Regions from separate parts of the Streptomyces sp. NPDC059668 genome, predicted to be linked through region 1. Evidence: riboswitches for the same ligand, from Rfam matches in the RefSeq annotation. Region 1 holds a riboswitch; each other region holds the start of a gene.
The links. A riboswitch is a leader RNA that binds a small molecule or an ion and turns the genes downstream of it on or off. The one in region 1 is predicted to bind cobalamin.
Positions count from the first base shown of each region.

Region 2: it holds a riboswitch for cobalamin, as region 1 does, so the genes downstream of both, ACFV2J_RS00065 (CbtB-domain containing protein) here and ACFV2J_RS05410 (CbtB-domain containing protein) in region 1, are expected to answer to the same signal.
Region 3: it holds a riboswitch for cobalamin, as region 1 does, so the genes downstream of both, ACFV2J_RS17485 (ribonucleoside-diphosphate reductase subunit alpha) here and ACFV2J_RS05410 (CbtB-domain containing protein) in region 1, are expected to answer to the same signal.
Region 4: it holds a riboswitch for cobalamin, as region 1 does, so the genes downstream of both, metE (5-methyltetrahydropteroyltriglutamate--homocysteine S-methyltransferase) here and ACFV2J_RS05410 (CbtB-domain containing protein) in region 1, are expected to answer to the same signal.

Region 1 is NZ_JBHWEL010000004.1:148,906-154,339, reverse strand. Features, by position in the region: partial or broken gene ACFV2J_RS05420 (aromatic acid exporter family protein) at 1-236, opposite strand, end outside; gene ACFV2J_RS05415 (CbtA family protein) at 1,087-1,845, opposite strand; gene ACFV2J_RS05410 (CbtB-domain containing protein) at 1,865-2,080, opposite strand; cobalamin riboswitch at 2,118-2,259, opposite strand; gene ACFV2J_RS05405 (enoyl-CoA hydratase/isomerase family protein) at 2,681-3,769, opposite strand; partial or broken gene ACFV2J_RS05400 (acyl-CoA dehydrogenase family protein) at 3,766-3,972, opposite strand; gene ACFV2J_RS05395 (TetR/AcrR family transcriptional regulator) at 4,041-4,766, shown strand; gene ACFV2J_RS05390 (SpoIIE family protein phosphatase) at 4,783-5,434, shown strand, end outside.
Region 2 is NZ_JBHWEL010000001.1:7,909-13,342, forward strand. Features, by position in the region: gene ACFV2J_RS00050 (nuclear transport factor 2 family protein) at 1-356, shown strand, start outside; gene ACFV2J_RS00055 (four-helix bundle copper-binding protein) at 414-830, shown strand; gene ACFV2J_RS00060 (histidine phosphatase family protein) at 819-1,418, opposite strand; cobalamin riboswitch at 1,561-1,703, shown strand; gene ACFV2J_RS00065 (CbtB-domain containing protein) at 1,740-1,961, shown strand; gene ACFV2J_RS00070 (acyl-CoA dehydrogenase family protein) at 2,087-3,277, shown strand; gene ACFV2J_RS00075 (tetratricopeptide repeat protein) at 3,870-5,434, shown strand, end outside.
Region 3 is NZ_JBHWEL010000021.1:12,438-17,871, forward strand. Features, by position in the region: gene ACFV2J_RS17465 (GntR family transcriptional regulator) at 1-444, shown strand, start outside; gene ACFV2J_RS17470 (DUF3311 domain-containing protein) at 717-998, shown strand; gene mctP (monocarboxylate uptake permease MctP) at 995-2,605, shown strand; gene ACFV2J_RS17480 (GNAT family N-acetyltransferase) at 2,689-3,207, shown strand; cobalamin riboswitch at 3,240-3,395, shown strand; gene ACFV2J_RS17485 (ribonucleoside-diphosphate reductase subunit alpha) at 3,522-5,434, shown strand, end outside.
Region 4 is NZ_JBHWEL010000001.1:275,258-280,691, reverse strand. Features, by position in the region: gene scpA (methylmalonyl-CoA mutase) at 1-2,080, shown strand, start outside; gene meaB (methylmalonyl Co-A mutase-associated GTPase MeaB) at 2,086-3,072, shown strand; cobalamin riboswitch at 3,298-3,448, shown strand; gene metE (5-methyltetrahydropteroyltriglutamate--homocysteine S-methyltransferase) at 3,632-5,434, shown strand, end outside.

The DNA.
Region 1 (5,434 bases):
GACTGGTACACAGTCGACGCGTTGACCATGAGCAGTGCCGTGGCGACCGCCAGATACGGGCTGCCGCCGGGGGACCACGGAGCCGCGACACCCCAGGCGAGCAGTGCCGCGATCAGGGTCTTCACACCGTGCACCACATGGCCCGGCCGCCGGTCGCGGATCCGATGGGCCAGGTGACGCATCGCCCCGACCACCGTCGCCAGGACACGCTCGGGCAAAATGGTTGAATGCTGCACATCGCCAATATCGCACTTTGCTCCCCCGTGGACCCCGTGATGTCCCCCACAGCCGTCCGTCCGTGCCGACGACGAGGGGCGTCGGCACCTCCGAAGACCTGATCCGGGCGATCCACTCTTCGGTGCACGACGGGCACGGGGTGGACGCTATGATCCGTGATCACGCGACCACGATCCGCTTCGGACGTCGGCAGGGCGTGGGCCTCGGCCTGCGCGTTCCGCACCTCGTCGCCACGTGACCCTGGGGGAGACCATGCGGCAGGCGCCCGGTACGGCCTGGCGGACGCGGCGACCGTCGGGACCGACCGCGTACGGATCCGGCCGTGGCCACGACACGGGGACGCCGACCGGGAGACGGCACTGCGGCTGCTCGACCGACTCGCGCGGTGCCGGGCCCCGTACCCGTGGGAATCCGACGACGGGGTACGGTCCCCCGCGAACGCGACGCCCCGGCGCCGGAGTTGCCGCCGTTCTTCGCTCCGGACGCCTGCTCCCGCCCTGTCGTGCGGCGCGCCCAGGCGGCCCGACGGGACGGCCCGAGGCGAGGTTTCACGGGTGCGACCGGGGTTGAGGACGACAGGGCACGGGCCCTCACCACGGGGTGACGTCGTGGTCCTCCGGTCACCCGGGCCCTACGCCCGCGTCCCTCCCTGTGGCCGTCGTCGCCCTTGCGTGATCGGGGAGTCTCGCGAGCCGTCCCCCCGTTCGCAGATCGTGGGTTCCGGGAGAACGCGAAAGGGCCCCCGGACGGTTCCGGTGGCCCTCCGCGTGTGATCGCCCGCTGATGTCCCAGCGGTCTTCGGTACGTCTTCTCGTACGTCTCCTCGTACGTCGTCCCAGGGTGAACGTGTCAGTTCGGTACGGGAGTTGCTCCCGCGGCCACGGCCGCCGCCGGTCGCGGGGCCAGCAGACGCTGTGCCAACTCCCCGAAGACCAGACCGAAGCCGGTCCACAGGGTGAGCTGGATGGCGAGGGCCGAGGTACGGAACCGCCACAGCAGGGTGGCCGGGAAGTCCTTCGGCACCTCGTTGATGACCGGAAGGAACTCGTAGGCGATTCCGATCACGAGGACGAAGAAGACGACCGCGGCGACGGTCGCGTACCAGGTACCCCAACGAGGTGCGAGCCGCTTGCCGAGGATCACCGCGGCGATCGCGAGCAGCACGCTGAGCACCATCATCAGGAAGTACAGCGTCGTGCGCTTGCCGATGGTGTCGGGGTCGCCGACGGACGGCGGGTTGGCCGGGTACTTCAGGAACGGCACGACGTACACCGCGAGCAGGGCGCAGCCGGACAGCAGCAACGCGGTCGCGCGCGGGCTGAAGCGGCCGACGCGGCCGAGCGCGAAGCAGTACGCGAGGGCGGCGATGCCGCCGAAGGCGACGCCGTAGATCAGTACGCCGGTGGCGAGGCCGCCGGTGGACTGAAGGCTACGGCTGACGATCTCGACCTCGTGCCCGTGTGCCGGGGCGTGGGCCTCTTCGAACCCGATGGCGTCGTCGACGCTGGGCTCGCCCAGGAAGTAGGCGACGACGAGGGCCAGCACACCGGCGGCGAGGCCGGCGAGCATGCCCCGCACGAGAAGGTTTCGGACGGTTGCGGAGTTCATGGGTGCGCGGTGTCCCTCGTCAGTGGCAGGGGAAGCCGAGGAGGTGGCGGGCATCGTGCACCCACTCGTGGACGTCCTCGCCGGAGACGACGGCGGTGGCACCCTGCTCGGCGCCGACGAAGTACAGCAGGACCAGCATCAGGATGCCGAAGAAGACCGCCCAGGGGACGATCGTGCCGATCGGCAGCTTGGCGGGGATCGGGGTGGCTGTCGGCGGAGCGACGGTCTGCGCCATGGCAGGACCTCCTCGGGAGTTCGCGTCCCATCTCGGTGGTGCACAGGACGACAGCTGCGGGTCTGACTTGAGAGACCCCCTGAGGAGGGGGTCTCGTTCACAGTGGCGCGACCGTGCCGGATTTCCACCGGCTTCCGCCATGCCGTCGTCGATATCGCACTGACCGTACCGCGTGTCGGGTTCATGGCCAAGACCGTCCCAACCGCCGTGATCTTCGTCTCGCCGGTGGGAGCAGACGGCCGTGACCTGTGGGTCAGCGGCGGGTGAAGCACGCCGACCGCCTTCCCGGCGAAGGTGTTCGCCCCCCTCCTTCTGGCCGGCGGCCGCGAACACCGCGTGAATGTAACGCCGTTCGCACGTCGTGGCCGCTCGCGTCGTACAACTCGCCCGGCTCGCGGCGAGTTCGGCCATTCACTCGTGAACTCTCCGTCCCCTTGCCTCGTCACCCGCCGGAAGCGGGTCCGTGATCCTGAGCGGCGCCCCGCACCCGGGCCGCGGTCGCGGTTCGCCGGGCTCCCCGTACGGGGCCCGGTACCGGGCAGTCCGCTGTGAGCGCCCCGGCACCGGCGAACGCTACGGTTCCGCCCTCCGGTGCCCCTCCTACGCGATGTCGGCGGCCGCGAGGCCGAGTTCACGCTCGCCGAGCGGGGTGAAGAAGCGCGCGACGTCCGCGTCCGTGACCTCGGCGAGTGTCGACGGCGACCAGCGCGGGTCCCGGTCCTTGTCGACGACCTGGGCGCGGATGCCCTCCACGAGGTCCGGTCGGGTGAGCGCCGCGCAGGAGACGCGGTACTCCCGGTCGAGCGCTTCCTCCAGGGTGGTGGTCAGGCGGGCTGCGCGCATCGCGGCGAGGGTGACCTTGAGGGCGGTGGGTGACTTGGTGAGCAGGGTCTCCGCGGCCTGCTTGGCCGCGCTGTCCCCGTGATCCAGCAGCCGGTCGACGATCTCCTCGACGGTGTCCGCGGAGTAACAGGCGTCGATCCAGCGCCGTGCTTCCGCGAGGTCCCCGGGCGGCGCGTCCCTGGCGTGACGGCCCAGGACCTCTCGTACCGGCGCGTGGGCGAGGTCCTGGACCAGCCGCGGCAGGGATGCGGACGGCACGTAGTGGTCGGACAGCCCGCACAGCAGGGCGTCGCCCGCGCCCACCGGAACTCCGGTGAGCGCCAGGTGCGTGCCGAGTTCGCCGGGTGCGAGGGAGAGGAGATAGGTACCGCCGACGTCCGGGACGAAGCCGATGCCCGTCTCGGGCATGGCGATCCGCGAACGTTCGGTGGCGATCCGTACGCTGCCGTGCGCGGAGACTCCGACGCCGCCGCCCATCACGATGCCGTCCATCACGGCGACATAGGGCTTCGGGTAGCGCGCGATACGGGCGTTGAGCCGGTACTCGTCGCGCCAGAAGGCCGCCGACGCCGTGCCGTCCCCGTTCCGGGCGTCGTCGTGGATGGCACGGATGTCGCCGCCCGCGCACAGGCCCCGCTCCCCCGCGCCGGTCACGACGACGGTCTTCACCGCCGGGTCGTGTTCCCAGGCCGTGAGCGCGGAGCCGATACGGCGGACCATGGCGTGGGTGAGGGCGTTGAGCGCCCGGGGCCGGTCGAGGGTGAGGTACGCGGCGTGCCCCTCGGTGCGCAGGAGGACGAAGTCGTCGGTGCCGGTGGCCGCCCCGGCGTCGTGGGGGCCGGTCATCCGGACGCCCCCGTCAGGCCGCGGGCCACGATAACGCGCATGATCTCGTTGGTTCCTTCCAGGATCCGGTGGACACGGAGCTCTCGGACGATCTTCTCGATGCCATGGTCCCTCAGGTGGCCGTGGCTCCGTGCGGCGGCGGTGCCCGGTCCGTCACGAAGCAGCCGGTCGGTCACGGAGCAGCCGGTCGCGGGCGCAGGCCTCGCCGGACGTTCGATACGTTCTATATCAATGCTATGGAAAGTTGTAATAACAGTGATAAATTGGACAGATGCAAGAACGGGCTGTACGCACCCGGCAACGGGTCCTGTGCGCCGCCGCGGAGCTCCTGAGCTCCCAAGGACGTGCGGGCATCTCGACGCGCGCCGTGAGTGCGGCGGCCGGCGTGCAGCCGCCGACTCTGTACCGGCTGTTCGGGGACAAGGACGGACTGCTCGACGCCCTCGCGGCGTACGGCTTCCAGCAGTATCTGCGCGAGAAGCAGTCCCTCGAACAGACCGACGACCCCGTCGCCGATCTGCGTAGTTCCTGGGACCTGCACGTCGGGTTCGGTCTCTCCCGGCCGGGTTTCTACGTACTGATGTACGGCGAAGGCCGTTATCGCGGCGGCATACCGGAGGGACTGGAGACCATCGCGATCCTGCGCCGGATCCTTGCCCGCGTGGCCGCGGACGGCCGGCTCCGCATGAGCGTGGACCGGGCCACGCAGCTCGTCCACGCCATGGGCCTGGGTGTCGTGCTGTCACTCATCGCGACGCCCCCTTCCGAGCGGGATCAGAGCCTGCCGGCGACGGCCCGTGAACACGCGCTGCGAATGATCACGACCGCGAGCACCGTCGCCGGGCAGAGCCCGGACGTGCCCTGCCGAGCCGCGGCCCTGCGCGAGGCGTTGACCCGGAGCGGCACCGTCGCGATGACACCCTCCGAGGGCGCGCTCCTGGCGGATTGGCTCGACCGCCTCGCCGACGGCAGTCCTGCCGCCCGATCGACTCTCTGAAGGAGGGACGGTGCCAATGGCCAGAGCCAGGGACACGCTGCCCGACGCCGGACAAGGAGCCGGGCACCCGTCCGGCACGGCCATGGCGGCGGTGGACGCACGCGGATTGGTGGTCGCGTGGAGCCGGGGGGCCGAGCGGCTCAGCGGCTTCTCGGCCGCCGACGCGATCGGCCGATTCGTCGGTCGGCTGCTGATGGACCCGGAGGTGATCCTGAGGGCACCCGCCTTCACGGATCGGAGCCGCCGGAGCGACGGTTGGTCCGGGATCGCGGGACTACGCCGCCGCGACGGCACCCCGCTCGACGTGCACCTGCGGGTCTGCCCCCTCACGGAGCGGGACGGAGGCATGCGGTGGCTGGTCACCGCGACCGAGACGACGACCGTTCCCGGCTGGCCGATGAACGGGGCCGGCGTGCAGGCGCTGCTCAGCGGGGCGCCGATCGGTATCGCCGTACGTGACACCGACCTGCGTTGCACCTGGGTCAACGACGCGCTGGCACTCCAGGACGGCATCCCCCGCGAGAAGCGGCTCGGGCGCCGGCTGACAGAGGTGCTGCCGGGACCCGAGGCCGAGACGGTCGAGGCGGTCATGCGGCGGGTCCTGAAGAGCGGGGAGCCGCTGGTCGATCACGAGTACCGCACGTGGATGCCGACGAAGCCACAGCAGG
Region 2 (5,434 bases), on a different contig from region 1:
TCGAGGAGCTGCTGGCCGACGACGTCGTGTTCACCAGCCCCGTCGCCTTCAAGCCCTACCCGGGCAAGGCCATCACCGCGGCCATCCTGCGCGGCGTCACCCGCGTCTTCACCGACTTCCGCTACGTACGGGAGATCGCGGGCGCGGACGGCCGCGACCACGCGCTGGTCTTCACGGCGAAGGTGGGCGACAAGGAGATCAACGGCTGCGACTTCCTGCACTTCGACGAGGACGGCAGGATCGACGACCTGATGGTCATGGTCCGCCCGCTCTCGGCTGCCCACGCGCTCTCCGAGGCGATGGGCGCGCAGTTCGAGCAGATCTCACGCGAGGCGGCGGAGGCGGCGGGCCGGTGACCCCGGGCCCGGCCGTCCGCGGGGTTTGACGCGCCCTCCGGGGGCTACCCGCGCCGGGTGACCACGACGAGGGCGAAGACGAAGGCGGGGCGGGCGACCGCACCGGCACCCGAGCAGGAACCGATCCGCTTCCTGGAGGACCGGTTCGACTGCGCGCAGGCCTGCGCCGAGTGCGCCCGCGCCTGTGCGCTGCGGGCGAGCTGCATCGATCCCGACGGGCCCGGGGTGCGGCAACTCGCCCGGCGCATGGGCCTGATGTGCGCCGAGGTGTGCGACGCGACCTGCCTGGTCCTGGACGGGCAGCACCACCGGGGCGAGGCCGGCATCCGTGTCCAGGTCGAGTGGTGCCGGTCCGTCTGCCGTGAGTGCGCGGACGTCTTCGACCGGTGTCCCGGTGCGCAGGCGAGTGCGCGGGCCTGCCGCGCGTGCGCCCAGGCCTGCACCGACTTCCTCGCGACGCTGCTACCCGCCTGAACCGCCCGCTTCCGCCGACGGGGCGAGCGGCCGTCCGACCCGTACGTTCCAGCGCCCCGAGCGGCCGCTGAACTCGGTGGCGGTCAGGGGCGGTACGTCGATCCGCCAGAACGACGACTCCGGCGCGCCCAACACCCGTACCACCAGGGCCCGTACGACCTCCGGCTCCACCACCGCGACGGTCCGGCCGGTCAACTCCGCGGCCTTGTCGAGGAAGCCCGCCACCCGGTCGCAGAACGCCCGCACCGACTCCCCGCCGTGCGGTGCCGCGCCGGGATCGGCCAGCCACTCGGCCACCGCCGCCGGTTCCTTAGAGCTCACCTCCTCCAGCGTCGCGCCGCGCCACCGGCCCACGTCGAGACCGGCCAGCGCGGGTACGTCCAGCACCGTGTCCAGGCCCAGCGCGTCGGCGGTCTCGCGGCACCGCACGCTGGGGGAGACCCACTGCCGCTCCGCCCCGGGGACCGCGCCCGCGGCGGCTCGTGCGAGCCGCAGGCCCGCGGCATCCACCCGGCCCCCTTCGTCGAAGCGGGCCTCCCGCAGCGCCGCGCCGATCGCGGCTGAGATCAAGATCACTCGGCTCGTCATACGTTCACTCTCGTGCGCTGTCGTGGTCGCCCGTGCCCAAGGCCCCTGCCGGAACAGGGAATCCGCGGCACTCCACCCGCCCCGCGGCGCAACCGCGGCCCTGTCAGGCGCCCTTGGCCGGGCGCCGGCCTCGCGGTACGGTCAGGATGATATTGACGACGGTTCGGCGGAAGTCCGGTGGGAGTCCGGCACGGTCGCGCCACTGTATGCCCAGCGCACGCCACCCCTCCCGGGGCGGCGGAGGTCGAGCAAGTCAGACCCGCGGCCGTCGTCCTGTGCATCACCGAGACGGGACGCGAGTTCCCCAGGAGGTACTGCCCCATGGCGCAGTCCGTCGCCCAGCCGACCGCCACCCCCACCGCCGTTCCCGCCAAGCTGCCGATCGGTGCGATCGCCCCCTGGGCGGCCTTCTTCGGCATCCTGATGCTGGTCCTGCTCTACTTCGTCGGCGCCGAACAGGGCGCCACCTCCGTCGTGTCCGGTGAGAACGTCCACGAGTGGGTGCACGACGCCCGCCACCTCCTCGGATTCCCCTGCCACTGACGGCTCGGACGGAAGGGGGCGCCCGCCGGGGCGCCCCCTTCCGCATGTCACCGCCATTCCCTATTTCTGGAACACGTTCTACGGTGTGCGCCGTCAGGTCCCGCCTTGGGGAGCCAGGAGGCGCCGTGCATCTCGAATACACGCCGGAGCAGCAGCGGTTGCGGACCGAACTGCGTGAGTACTTCGCCGAGCTGGTGCCCGACAACGCCTATGCCCGGTACGGCGATCCGGCGGCGCAGAAGCGGTTCTACCGTGACACGATCCGCCGCCTCGGCACGGACGGCCGGCTCGGGGCGGGCTGGCCCGAGGAGTACGGCGGCAGCGGGCTCACGCCCATGGAACAGTTCATCTTCTTCGACGAGGCCGCCCAGGCGGGTGTACCGCTGCCGCTGATGGCGCTGAACACCGTCGGCCCGACGATCATGCAGTTCGGCACGGAGGAACAGAAGGGGTACTTCCTGCCCAGGATCCTCTCCGGAGAGATCGACTTCGCGATCGGCTACAGCGAGCCCGACGCGGGCACCGATCTGGCGGCGCTGAAGACCCGGGCGGTACGCGAGGGCGACGAGACCACCGGCCACTACACGGTCAACGGGCAGAAGATCTGGACGACGAACGGCGACACCGCCGACTGGGTGTGGCTCGCCGTCCGCACCGACCCGGACGCCCCGCCCCACAAGGGCATCACCATGCTCCTCGTACCGACGTCGGACCCCGGTTACTCCTGCACCCTCATCAACACCCTCGCCTCGCACGACACCACCGCCAGCTACTACGAGAACATCCGCGTCCCCGCCTCCCGCCGGGTCGGTGAGGAGAACAAGGGCTGGCGGCTGATCACCAACCAGCTCAACCACGAGCGCGTCACCCTCGCCGCCCACGGCACGATGGCGATCCGCGCCCTGCACGACGTCCAGCACTGGGCGATGGAGACCAAGCTCGCCGACGGCCGCAGGGTGGTCGACCTCCCCTGGGTGCGCCGCAGGCTCGCGCAGACCCACACCAGGCTCGACGCCATGAAGCTCCTGAACTGGCGGATGGTGAACGCCGTCCAGGAAGGCACCCTCACCCCGCAGGACGCCTCCGCGGTCAAGGTGTACGGCTCGGAGGCGCGCCGGGACGCGTACGCCTGGCTCATGGAGATCGTCGCCGCACCGGGTGCCCTGAAGGAGGGCTCGGCGGGCGCGGTCCTGCACGGCGAACTGGAGCGCGGCTACCGGTCGGCGGTGATCTTCACCTTCGGGGGCGGGAACAACGAGATCCAGCGCGAGATCATCTCGTGGATCGGACTGGGGATGCCGCGGGTGCGGCGCTGACCTGCCGACGTGGAAGCCCGGCCCCGTACAGCGACCACCAGCGGGACGGGAGCGGAACGGGAGCGGAACGGGAGCGGAACGGGAGCGGGTCGGCCGGCTGAACGCGCCGAGCCGAACCAAGCCGCGCCGACCCGAGCCAAGCCGCGCCGAGCCAAGCCGAGACGTGTCGTGTCGTGTCGCGCCGCGCCGCGCCGGACAGGGCTTCCCGGCTGCCGGCTGCCGGTCCGTCGTCGATCCGCGGCCGGGCGGGCCGCTCCCGTCAGGACGCTCCGGTGCACGTCACCGGCGTGCGCCGGGCCCGGCCGGCGCGTGGTGCGGTCGGTGTACGCCGCTCTGCCGCCGTACGTCCACGAGAGGTACGGCGGACCGGCCCCGTCGCGCCTCGTGGTGACCCGGCGGCCGTGCGCCGGGGACACCGTCCCGCGCTGTGTTCCCGTACGTCCTCGCCGGTCACTCCTGTCCGCACACGTTCCGCGCGCTCGGGCACGGGCCCGTCCCGGCCCCGCCCGGCGTCGTACAAAGTCGGCAGATGACTCGCCATACTGGACGAGCCAGGGTGGGGGGCGAGCAGCGACGGGGGCGATCGCACGAGATGGCGGAGACCAGGCTGGTCCAGAGCCGGTACCGACTGCTCGATCTGATCGGGCGGGGAGGCATGGGCGAGGTGTGGCGGGCCCGCGACGAGTCGTTGGGGCGGCAGGTCGCCGTGAAGTGCCTCAAGCCCCTCGGCCCGCACCACGACCCGTCCTTCTCCGGCGTCCTGCGGGAGAGGTTCCGGCGCGAGGCCCGGGTGGCCGCCGCGCTTCAGCACCGCGGGGTGACCGTGGTGCACGACTTCGGCGAGTCCGACGGCGTGCTGTACCTGGTCATGGAACTTCTGGAGGGGTACAACCTCGGTCAGCTGCTGGAGGACAACAAGCAGCATCCGCTGCCGGTCGCCGATGTCGTCGACATCGCCGACCAGGTGTCGGCCGCACTCGCGTACACCCATCAGCAGGGCATCGTGCACCGGGACCTGAAACCTGCGAACATCATGCGGCTCGCCGACGGCACCGTGAAGATCTGCGACTTCGGCATCGCCAGGCTCGGCCACGACATCGGCTTCACGGCCCGGCTGACCGGGACCGGTATCGCGATGGGCACCCCGCACTACATGTCGCCGGAGCAGATCAGCGGTGCCGAGGTCGACCGGCGCAGCGATCTCTACTCCTTCGGATGTGTGCTCTACGAGATCGCCACCGGGGCACCGCCGTTCGACCTCGACGACGCGTGGGCGGTCCTCATCAGCCACCGCGACACCTCTCCCGAGCCTCCCCGCAGACACCGGGCAGAGCTGCCCGAGTACGTCGAGCGGATCATCCTGGACCTGCTGGCCAAGGAACCGGAGCGGCGGCCGCAGGACGCCCGTGAGCTCGGCCGCCGGATCAGCGAGGGCCGTACGACGCCCGTGCACGTGCCGACGGTCGTGTCCCCGGCCCTGCGCGGACCGGCGCCCGACCAGCGGAACCCGACACCCTTGCCGCAGCCGACACCCCAGCCCCAGTCGCAGCCTCCCCACGATCCGGTACTGCCCGCCTGGACACGGGGCATGACCACCGGCCGCAGGGCGACCGGTGCCGGGCTGCGCGTCACTTCGCCGGACGCGACGGCGGGACTGACCGGCGAGTGGACCGTACGCCCGGCGACGGCGGATTCCGGGCCGCCGTACCGCGCCGGACTCCCCACGCCGTCACCGGAGTTGCTCACCACCCTGGCGGGGCGGCACAACGCGGGACTCAGCCTGGGCCGGCTCGGCCGGTGGACCGAGGCGGGCGAGGTGCACCGCGCCGTCGCCGCCGAGCGGGAGCACCTCCTCGGACCCGACCACCCCGACACGCTCGCCAGCCGGTACGAGGTCGGCTTCACCCTCAGCCGCACCGGCCGGGCCGCCGACGCGCTCCAGGCGTACGCGCACGTCGCCGAGGCCAGGGAACGGGTCCTCGGACGCGACCACCCGGAGACCCTGGCCGCCCGACAGGAAACGGCCTACGTGCTGGGACAGTTGGGCCGCCACTTCGAGGCGCACCAGGCCTACACCTCCGTGCTCGCCGCCCGGGAACGCGCCATGGGCCCCGACCATCCGGACACCCTGCGCTGCCGCCACAATCTCGCCTTCAA
Region 3 (5,434 bases), on a different contig from region 1:
GAACCCACCTCCCAGCTCCTGGACATCGGCTACATCACCGCCGACGAGACCCTCGCGGAACTGCTCGACATCTCGGCCGGCGGCCGGGTGCTGCGCATCGAGCGGCTGCGCCTGGCCAGCGGCGAGCCGATGGCCATCGAGACGACCCATCTGTCCGCGAAGCGCTTCCCCGCCCTGCGCCGGTCGCTCGTCAAGTACACGTCGCTCTACACCGCGCTCGCCGAGGTGTACGACGTCCACCTCGCGGAGGCCGAGGAGACCATCGAGACCTCGCTGGCCACCCCGCGCGAGGCCGGACTGCTCGGCACCGACGTCGGCCTGCCCATGCTGATGCTGTCCCGGCACTCGATCGACCGGCAGGGCGAGCCGGTCGAGTGGGTGCGCTCGGTGTACCGGGGCGACCGCTACAAGTTCGTGGCCAGGCTCAAGCGCCCGCAGGACTGACGGGAGCGGGACGCCGTCGGCCGGATGCCGGCACCGGTGGAACCGTGCCGTACGGCACGCCGGTGACACCCTGCGGGCCGCGCGCCACCTCCTCGTATTCACGTGCGAGGAGCGGTCCCGGCGCGGCCTGCCGGGGGCGGTGCGCGAGACTCCCGCGCCACCGGACACCAACCCTCCACATCCCCCGCCGGAGATGGGGTTCCATAAAGCGGAACCGTCGCCTAGATTTCCTGGCCGTTGCACAGGTGACCAGCGAGGGGACGGAGCCGCCCATGTCAGACGTGCCGGAAGCGAAACCACCGGTGGTGAGACCGGTCGGAGTGGTGACACCGGTCCGCGTGGTGATCGCCCTCTGCCTGATCGCCCCGTTCGTGGCGCTGCTGTGGGTCGGCTCGTACACGAAGACCGACCCCGCCTTCATCGGTGTCCCGTTCTTCTACTGGTACCAGATGCTGTGGGTGCTCGTGTCGACCGTGCTCACCGTGACCGCCCACCAGTTGTGGCAGCGTGACCAGCGCGCCCGCGCCACCACGAAGGACGGTGCCGACGCATGAACGACGGCGTGAACGGCGTGGCACTCGCCGTCTTCATCTTCTTCTTCGTGGCCGTCACGGCCATGGGCTTCCTGGCCGCGCGCTGGCGCAAGGCCGACAACGAGCACAGCCTCGACGAATGGGGCCTGGGCGGACGGTCGTTCGGCACCTGGGTCACCTGGTTCCTGCTCGGCGGCGACCTCTACACGGCGTACACCTTCGTCGCCGTACCGGCCGCGATCTACGCGGCGGGCGCGGCCGGCTTCTTCGCCGTGCCGTACACGATCCTGGTCTACCCGCTGGTCTTCACGTTCCTGCCCCGCCTGTGGTCCGTCTCGCACAAGCACGGCTATGTGACGACGTCGGACTTCGTGCGCGGCCGCTTCGGCTCCAAGAGCCTGTCCCTCGCCGTGGCCGTCACCGGCATCCTCGCGACCATGCCGTACATCGCGCTCCAACTGGTGGGCATCCAGGCCGTGCTGGACGTCATGGGCGTCGGCGGCGGCGAGAACACGAACTGGTTCGTCAAGGACCTTCCGCTCCTCATCGCCTTCGGCGTACTGGCCGCGTACACCTACTCCTCGGGCCTGCGCGCCCCCGCCCTGATCGCGTTCGTGAAGGACACCCTGATCTACATCGTGATCGCGGTGGCCATCATCTACATCCCGATCAAGCTGGGCGGCTTCGACGAGATCTTCCACTCGGCGAGCGAGAAGTACGCCGCGGCCGGCGCGGGCGGGATCGTACCGGCCCAGGCCGGGCAGTGGACCTACGCCACCCTGGCGCTCGGCTCCGCGCTCGCCCTGTTCATGTACCCGCACTCGATCACCGCGACGCTGTCCAGCCGCAGCCGCGAGGTGATCCGGCGCAACACCACGATCCTGCCGCTCTACTCCCTGATGCTGGGCCTGCTCGCCCTGCTCGGGTTCATGGCGATCGCGGCCGGGGTGAAGGTCACCAACGGCCAGCTCGCCATCCCGCAGCTCTTCGAGAACATGTTCCCGGACTGGTTCGCGGGTGTGGCCTTCGCCGCGATCGGCATCGGAGCGCTCGTCCCGGCGGCCATCATGTCCATCGCGGCCGCGAACCTCTTCACCCGCAACATCTACAGGGACTTCATCAAGCCGGACGCGACCCCGCAGCAGGAGACCAAGGTCTCCAAGCTGGTCTCCCTGCTGGTGAAGGTGGGCGCGCTGGTCTTCGTCCTCACGATGGACAAGACGGTCGCCATCAACTTCCAGCTCCTGGGCGGCATCTGGATCCTGCAGACCTTCCCGGCCCTGGTCGGCGGCCTGTTCACGCGCTGGTTCCACCGCTGGGCGCTGCTCGGGGGCTGGGCGGTCGGCATGCTCTACGGCACGCTCGCCGCCTACGGGGTCGCCTCACCGACACAGGCGCACTTCGGCGGCAGCTCGAAGGAGATCCCCGGCATCGGGGAGATCGGCTACATCGGTCTGACGGCGTTCGTCATGAACGTGGTGGTCTCCGTCGTCCTCACCTTCGCCCTGCGGGCCTTCAAGGCGCCCGAGGGCGTGGACGAGACGTCACCGCAGGACTACACGGTGGACGCCGGCGACCCGGGGGTCCAGGTCGAGCTGCCCACGGCCAGCGCGGAGGCGGGTCACTGAGGCTTGGACAGGGGTGACCGGGGGACGGGCCGTCGGAGGAAATCCGGCGGCCCGTCGCCGTACGTCTGATGCACACTCCCGGCATGGACATCGTCATCAGGCCGGCGCGGCCGGCGGAGTACCCCGGCGTCGGCGAGCTCACCGTGACCGCCTATCTCGGGGACGGGCTGCTCGACTTCGGGGAGAGCGACCCCTACCTCGGGGAGCTGCGGGACGTCGCGAAGCGGGCCGCCGCGGCCGAGGTGCTCGTCGCGGTCGAGGGGGAACGGATCCTCGGCGGCGTGACCTTCGTCCCCCGGGGCGGACCCATGGCCGACATCGCGGGGCCCGGCGAGGCCGAGATCCGGATGCTCGCCGTCACGCGCGAGGCCCGCGGCCGAGGTGCGGGCACGGCCCTCGTGGGCGCCTGCGTCGACCGGGCGAGGGCCACCGGGGGCTGTGCGCGCGTGGTGCTGTCCACCCAGCGCACCATGCGCACCGCCCACCGCCTCTACGAACGCCTCGGCTTCACCCGCACGCCGGAGCGCGACTGGAACCCGGTTCCGCACCTCGACGACCTCTTCCTCCTCACCTACGAGTTGACGCTCAGCCACACTCCGTAGCGCCCCCAGAAGCCGACACGGCACAAGATGTGGGGGTGCTTCCTCAGCCCGGCACTAGATGTATGCTCATGCTCGCTGTCGTCGCAGGGGAATCCGGTGCGAATCCGGAACTGTCCCGCAACGGTGTACTTGTGCGCATTCGCGTACCGGCTTCAGTCCGAGGACCTGCCGACAGCGTGCCCCGGCCGGCCGGCCGGGCGCCGACGACGTCCGGGCCTCGTGGAATGGGCCGGTGGACGCACGCGTACCCGTAACGGAGTCGCGTGTCCCGCTGCCCTCCGCCAGGTCCTGTGCCGAGCGAGGGAGAGCCCCAAGTGACCATCGCGCCAGCCGACCCGGTTTCAGTTTCCGCCCAGCAGACCCCGGTGGAAGCGGAGTCCGCGCAGCGGGCCCCGGTGGAGACGGACGGTCCCGGTACCACGCTGCTGCGTACCCTGACCGACTTCACCGCCGACCTTCCCGGCGCCGACCCCGGCCGGGTCGCCGCCGCCGCGCTGCGCGGCCGGTCCACCCGCGCGGACGACGCGGAGCTGCGCGAGCTGGCCACCGAGGCGGCCGCGGGCCTCATCTCCGAGGACCCCGTGTACTCGCGGCTGGCCGCCAGGCTGCTGACGGTCGGCATCGCCGAGGAAGCCGCCTCGCAGGGCGTCACGACGTTCTCCGAGTCCATCACCACGGGCCGGCGCGAGGGTCTGATCGCCGACCGCACGGCCGACTTCGTCGACCTGCACGCGGCCCGTCTGGACGCGCTGATCGACACCGCGGGCGACGACCGCTTCGGCTACTTCGGCCTGCGCACCCTGCACAGCCGCTACCTGCTCCGGCACCCGATCACCCGCAAGGTCATCGAGACCCCCCAGCACTTCATGCTCCGGGTGGCGTCCGGCCTCGCGGAGGACGACACGGCCCGGTCCGTCGACGAAGTCGCCGCGCTCTACGGCCTGATGAGCCGCCTGGACTACCTCCCGTCCTCCCCCACGCTCTTCAACTCCGGTACGCGGCACCCGCAGATGTCGTCCTGCTACCTCCTCGACTCCCCGCTGGACGAGCTGGACTCCATCTACGACCGCTACCACCAGGTCGCGCGTCTGTCGAAGCACGCGGGCGGCATCGGGCTGTCCTACTCCCGCATCCGCTCCCGCGGTTCGCTGATCCGCGGCACGAACGGGCACTCCAACGGCATCGTCCCGTTCCTGAAGACCCTCGACGCCTCGGTCGCCGCGGTGAACCAGGGCGGCCGGCGCAAGGGTGCCGCCGCGGTCTACCTGGAGACCTGGCACTCCGACATCGAGGAGTTCCTGGAGCTGCGGGACAACACCGGTGAGGACGCCCGCCGTACGCACAACCTGAACCTGGCGCACTGGATCCCGGACGAGTTCATGCGCCGGGTCGACGCCGACGCGCAGTGGTCCCTCTTCTCCCCCTCCGACGTGCCCGGACTGGTCGACCTGTGGGGCGCCGAGTTCGACGCGGCCTACCGCGCGGCGGAGGCGAAGGGCCTGGCGAAGAAGACCATGCCGGCCCGCGAGCTCTACGGCCGCATGATGCGCACCCTGGCGCAGACCGGCAACGGCTGGATGACCTTCAAGGACGCCGCCAACCGCACGGCCAACCAGACGGCGGAGCCGGGCCACACCGTGCACTCCTCGAACCTGTGCACAGAGATCCTGGAGGTCACGGACGACGGGGAGACGGCCGTCTGCAACCTCGGCTCGGTCAACCTCGGCGCGTTCGTCGACACGGCCACCGGCGACCTGGACTGGGAGCGTCTGGACGAGACGGTCCGCACCGCCGTCACCTTCCTCGACCGCGTCGTCGACATCAACTTCTACCCGACCGAGCAGGCGGGCCGCTCGAACGCCAAGTGGCGCCCGGTCGGCCTCGGCGCGATGGGCCTCCAGGACGTCTTCTTCAAGCTGCGTCTGCCCTTCGACTCGCCCGCCGCCCGCGCGCTCTCCACCCGTATCGCCGAGCGCATCATGCTCGCCGCCTACGAGGCCTCCGCCGACCTCGCCGAGCGCAACGGCCCGCTCCCGGCCTGGGAGAAGACCCGTACCGCCCGCGGGGTGCTGCACCCCGACCACTTCGACGTCGAGCTGAACTGGCCGGAGCGCTGGGCGGCGCTGCGCGAGCGGATCGCGGCGGTCGGCATGCGCAACTCCCTCCTGCTCGCCATCGCGCCCACCGCGACGATCGCGTCCATCGCGGGCGTGTACGAGTGCATCGA
Region 4 (5,434 bases), on a different contig from region 1:
CGGAGGCGACGACCTGCTCTGGGAGACGCCCGAGGCCATCGCGGTCAAGCCGTTGTACACCGGCCGTGACCTGGAGGGCCTGGACTTCCTGGGCACCTACCCGGGCGTCGCGCCGTATCTGCGCGGCCCGTACCCGACGATGTACGTCAACCAGCCCTGGACGATCCGCCAGTACGCCGGGTTCTCCACCGCCGAGGAGTCCAACGCGTTCTACCGCCGCAACCTGGCGGCCGGTCAGAAGGGCTTGTCCGTCGCCTTCGACCTGCCGACCCACCGCGGCTACGACAGCGACCACCCACGGGTGACCGGCGACGTCGGCATGGCGGGCGTCGCCATCGACTCGATCTACGACATGCGGCAGCTCTTCGACGGCATCCCGCTGGACAGGATGACGGTGTCGATGACGATGAACGGCGCGGTGCTGCCCGTGCTGGCGCTGTACATCGTGGCCGCGGAGGAGCAGGGCGTACCGCCCGAGAAACTGGCCGGGACCATCCAGAACGACATCCTCAAGGAGTTCATGGTCCGCAACACCTACATCTACCCGCCGAAGCCGTCGATGCGGATCATCTCCGACATCTTCGCCTTCACCTCCCAGCGGATGCCGCGGTACAACTCCATCTCCATCTCCGGGTACCACATCCAGGAGGCGGGCGCGACCGCCGACCTGGAGCTGGCCTACACCCTCGCGGACGGCGTGGAGTACCTGCGGGCCGGCCAGGAGGCCGGACTGGACGTGGACGCGTTCGCTCCCCGGCTCTCGTTCTTCTGGGCGATCGGCATGAACTTCTTCATGGAGATCGCCAAGATGCGGGCCGCCCGGCTGCTGTGGGCCAAGCTGGTCCGGCAGTTCGACCCGAAGAACGCCAAGTCCCTGTCCCTGCGCACGCATTCGCAGACCTCGGGTTGGTCGCTGACCGCGCAGGACGTGTTCAACAACGTGACGCGGACGTGTGTGGAGGCGATGGCCGCCACCCAGGGGCACACGCAGTCGCTGCACACCAACGCCCTCGACGAGGCGCTCGCCCTGCCCACCGACTTCTCGGCCCGGATCGCCCGCAACACGCAGTTGCTGATCCAGCAGGAGTCGGGCACGACGCGGGTGATCGACCCGTGGGGCGGCAGCGCGTACGTGGAGAAGCTGACGTACGACCTGGCCCGCCGGGCCTGGCAGCACATCGAGGAGGTCGAGGCGGCGGGCGGCATGGCGCAGGCCATCGACGCGGGCATCCCGAAACTGCGTGTGGAGGAGGCCGCGGCCCGTACCCAGGCCCGGATCGACTCGGGCCGTCAGCCGGTCATCGGCGTCAACAAGTACCGGGTCGACACCGACGAACAGATCGACGTCCTCAAGGTCGACAACTCGTCCGTACGGACCCAGCAGATCGAGAAGCTGCGGCGGCTGCGCGCGGAGCGCGACGAGTCGGCGTGCCAGGATTCGCTGCGCGCGCTGACGGCGGCCGCCGGGGGCACCGGCAACCTGCTGGAACTGGCGGTGAACGCGGCCCGCGCCAAGGCCACCGTCGGTGAGATCTCCGACGCCCTGGAGAAGGTCTACGGGCGGCACGCGAGCCAGATCCGTACGATCTCCGGTGTGTACCGCAACGAGGCAGGCGAGTCGCCGTCCGTGGAGCGCACCCGCACGCGGGTGGACGCCTTCGAGGAGTCAGAGGGCCGACGGCCGCGCATCCTGGTGGCCAAGATGGGCCAGGACGGCCACGACCGCGGACAGAAGGTCATCGCCACCGCCTTCGCCGACCTCGGCTTCGACGTGGACGTCGGCCCGCTGTTCCAGACCCCCGCCGAGGTGGCACGTCAGGCCGTCGAGGCCGACGTGCACATCGTCGGGGTGTCCTCGCTGGCCGCCGGGCACCTCACCCTGGTCCCGGCGCTGCGCGAGCAGCTGGCCGAGGAGGGACGCGAGGACATCATGATCGTGGTGGGCGGGGTGATCCCTCCGCAGGACGTGCCGACCCTGCTGGAGATGGGCGCGGCGGCCGTCTTCCCGCCGGGAACGGTGATCCCGGACGCGGCGTACGACCTGGTGGAACGGCTGGCCACCGGTCTCGGACACGGCTGAGCCCCATGACGATCGACCTCGACTCCTATGTGAAGGGCGTGCTCGACGGGAAGCGTGCGTACATCGCACGGGCCATCACTCTCGTCGAGTCGACCCGGGCCGACCACCGCTCCCTGGCACAGGCCCTGTTGACCGAGTTGCTGCCGCACGGCGGCAGGGCCCGGCGCATCGGCATCACCGGGGTGCCCGGTGTGGGCAAGTCGACCTTCATCGACGCGCTCGGCACGATGCTCACCTCGCTCGGGCACCGGGTCGCGGTGCTCGCCGTCGACCCCTCGTCGAGCCGTACGGGCGGTTCGATCCTGGGTGACAAGACCCGGATGGAGCGCCTGGCGGTGGACCCCGCCGCCTTCGTGCGTCCCTCCCCCACCGCCGGCACCCTCGGCGGGGTGGCGAAGGCCACGCGGGAGTCGATGGTGGTGATGGAGGCGGCGGGCTACGACGTGATCCTGGTGGAGACGGTGGGCGTCGGCCAGTCGGAGACCGCCGTGGCGAACATGGTCGACTCCTTCCTGCTGCTCACCCTGGCCCGCACCGGCGACCAGCTCCAGGGCATCAAGAAGGGCGTCCTGGAGCTCGCGGACGTGATCACCGTCAACAAGGCGGACGGCCCGCACGAGCGCGACGCGCGTTCCGCGGCACGGGAGTTGGCGGGCGCCCTTCGTCTGATGCACCCGGTGGACGCGGCGTGGACTCCCCCCGTGCTGAGTTGCAGCGCCCGCGAGTCGACCGGTCTGGACACCGTCTGGGAGCGCCTCGAACAGCACCGGGTCCTGCTGGACTCCACCGGCCGCCTCGCCGCCAAGCGCCGCGACCAGCAGGTCGACTGGACCTGGACGATGGTCCGCGACGAGCTCCTCGGCCGGCTGCACGCGGATCCGGCGGTACGAGCCCTCACGCCCGCCCTCGAACGACAGGTACGGGACGGGGAGTTGACCGCCACGCTGGCGGCGGAACGCATCCTGGGCGTGTTCGGCGGCGCGGCGAACTGACGCACCGCTCCGCCCGTCCCTGACGTGACCCGGCACCGTGTCCGCGGGACGGACACGGTGCCCACCGGGTCACGCCCTGCGCACCCGTCCTGTTAGCCGTGCGCGACCACGGCCGTTGTCGCACGCCACCGTCCGCCATGTGAGCCGCTTCCCCCACGAGACCGCGTCGACCTCTAGGCTGGGCGGTGCAGCTGGTTCGCCCCGTCCGCCAGGCGGGATGCGTCGTAAGAGGGAACCCGGTGGGAATCCGGGACTGCCCCGCAGCGGTGAGTGGGAACGACCGCCGTCATACGCACTGGGCCCGGCCGGGTCTGGGAAGCGACGGCCAGTAGGTGGACGCCCTCCGGGGAAGCCGCGCCCATGAGTCCGAAGACCTGCCCGTTGCCCGCACGCGACCGTTCGCGCGCGGACATCCCGGTGACCTCGTGGGCGGGTCGGCGTGCACACCGGCGGACGACCGTGCTTCCTGGCGCGGGCGGTTTCCGCCCGGTCCGTCACCCCTTCGCGTTCACGTCCCGCCGCCGGGATCTCAAGGAGACATCTCGCGAAGGAGATTTCCGTGACAGCGAAGTCCGCAGCCGCGGCAGCACGGGCCACCGTGTACGGCTACCCCCGCCAGGGACGGAACCGGGAACTGAAGAAGGCCGTCGAGGGCTACTGGAAGGGCCGCGTCGACGCCGGCACCCTCCGGACCACCGCCGCGGATCTGCGCCGCGACACCTGGCGGCAGCTGGCGGAGTCAGGCATCCACGAGGTGCCCACCGGTGACTTCTCGTACTACGACCACGTCCTCGACACCAGCGTCATGGTCGGCGCCGTCCCCCAGCGGCACCGCAAGGCCGTCGAGGACGACGCCCTCGACGGGTACTTCGCGATGGCGCGCGGCACCCAGGACGTGGCGCCGCTGGAGATGACCAAGTGGTTCGATACCAACTACCACTACCTGGTGCCCGAGTTGGGCCCGGACACGGTGTTCAGGACGGACTCCGCCCAGCAGGTCGGGCAACTCGGGGAGGCGATCGCCCTCGGCCTCACCGCCCGGCCCGTCCTGGTCGGCCCGGTCACCTATCTCCTGCTGGCCAAGCCGGCGCCCGGTGTCGCCGCGGACTTCGACCCGCTGACCCTGCTGGACCGGCTGCTGCCCGTCTACGCCGAGGTGCTCGCCGACCTGCGTGCGGCGGGAGCCGAGTGGGTACAGCTGGACGAGCCCGCCCTGGTCCAGGACCGTACGCCCGCCGAACTCGGCGCCGCCGCACGCGCCTACCGGGCCCTCGGCGCGCTGACCGACCGGCCGAAGCTGCTGGTCGCCTCGTACTTCGACCGGCTCGGTGACGCGCTGCCCGTCCTGGCCAAGGCCCCGGTCGAGGGACTCGCCCTGGACTTCACGGAGTCGGCCTCCGCCAACCTCGACGCGCTCGCCGCCGTCGGCGGACTGCCCGGGAAGCGTCTGGTCGCCGGAGTCGTCAACGGCCGCAACATCTGGGTCAACGACCTGGAGAAGTCCCTCGCCACCCTCGCCACCCTGCTCGGGCTGGCCGACCGGGTGGATGTCTCCGCCTCCTGCTCCCTGCTGCACGTTCCGCTCGACGCGTCCGCCGAACGGGACATCGACCCGCAGATCCTGCGCTGGCTCGCCTTCGCCCGCCAGAAGACGACCGAGATCGCCACCCTCACCAAGGGCCTCACCCGGGGCACCGGCGCCATCGCCGCCGAACTGGCCGCCAACCGCGCCGGCCTCGCCTCCCGCGCGGCCTCCGCGATCACCCACGACCCGGACGTACGCGCCCGCACCTCGGCCGTCACGGACACGGACGCCCACCGCTCCCAGCCGTACACCGAGCGGGCCACCGCCCAGCGCGCGCACCTGGGTCTCCCCCTGCTGCCGACCACCACCATCGGGTCCTTCCCGCAGACCGCCGAACTGCGCACCGCACGCGCCGATCTGCGCACCGGCCGGATCGACCTCGCCGGGTACGAGGAACGCATCAGGGCCGAGATCGGCGCGGTGATCTCCTTCCAGGAGAAGGCCGGCATCGACGTCCTCGTGCACGGCGAGGCCGAACGCAACGACATGGTGCAGTACTTCGCCGAACAGCTCACGGGCTATCTGGCCACGCGGCACGGGTGGGTCCAGTCGTACGGCACCCGTTACGTCCGGCCGCCGATCCTGGCCGGTGACGTCTCGCGGCCCGAACCGATGACCGTGCGCTGGACCACGTACGCCCAGTCACTCACCACCAAGCCGGTCAAGGGCATGCTCACCGGACCCGTCACCATGCTCGCCTGGTCCTTCGTCCGCGACGACCAGCCCCTCGGCGACACCGCCCGCCAGGTCGCCCTCGCCCTGCGCGACGAGGTCGAC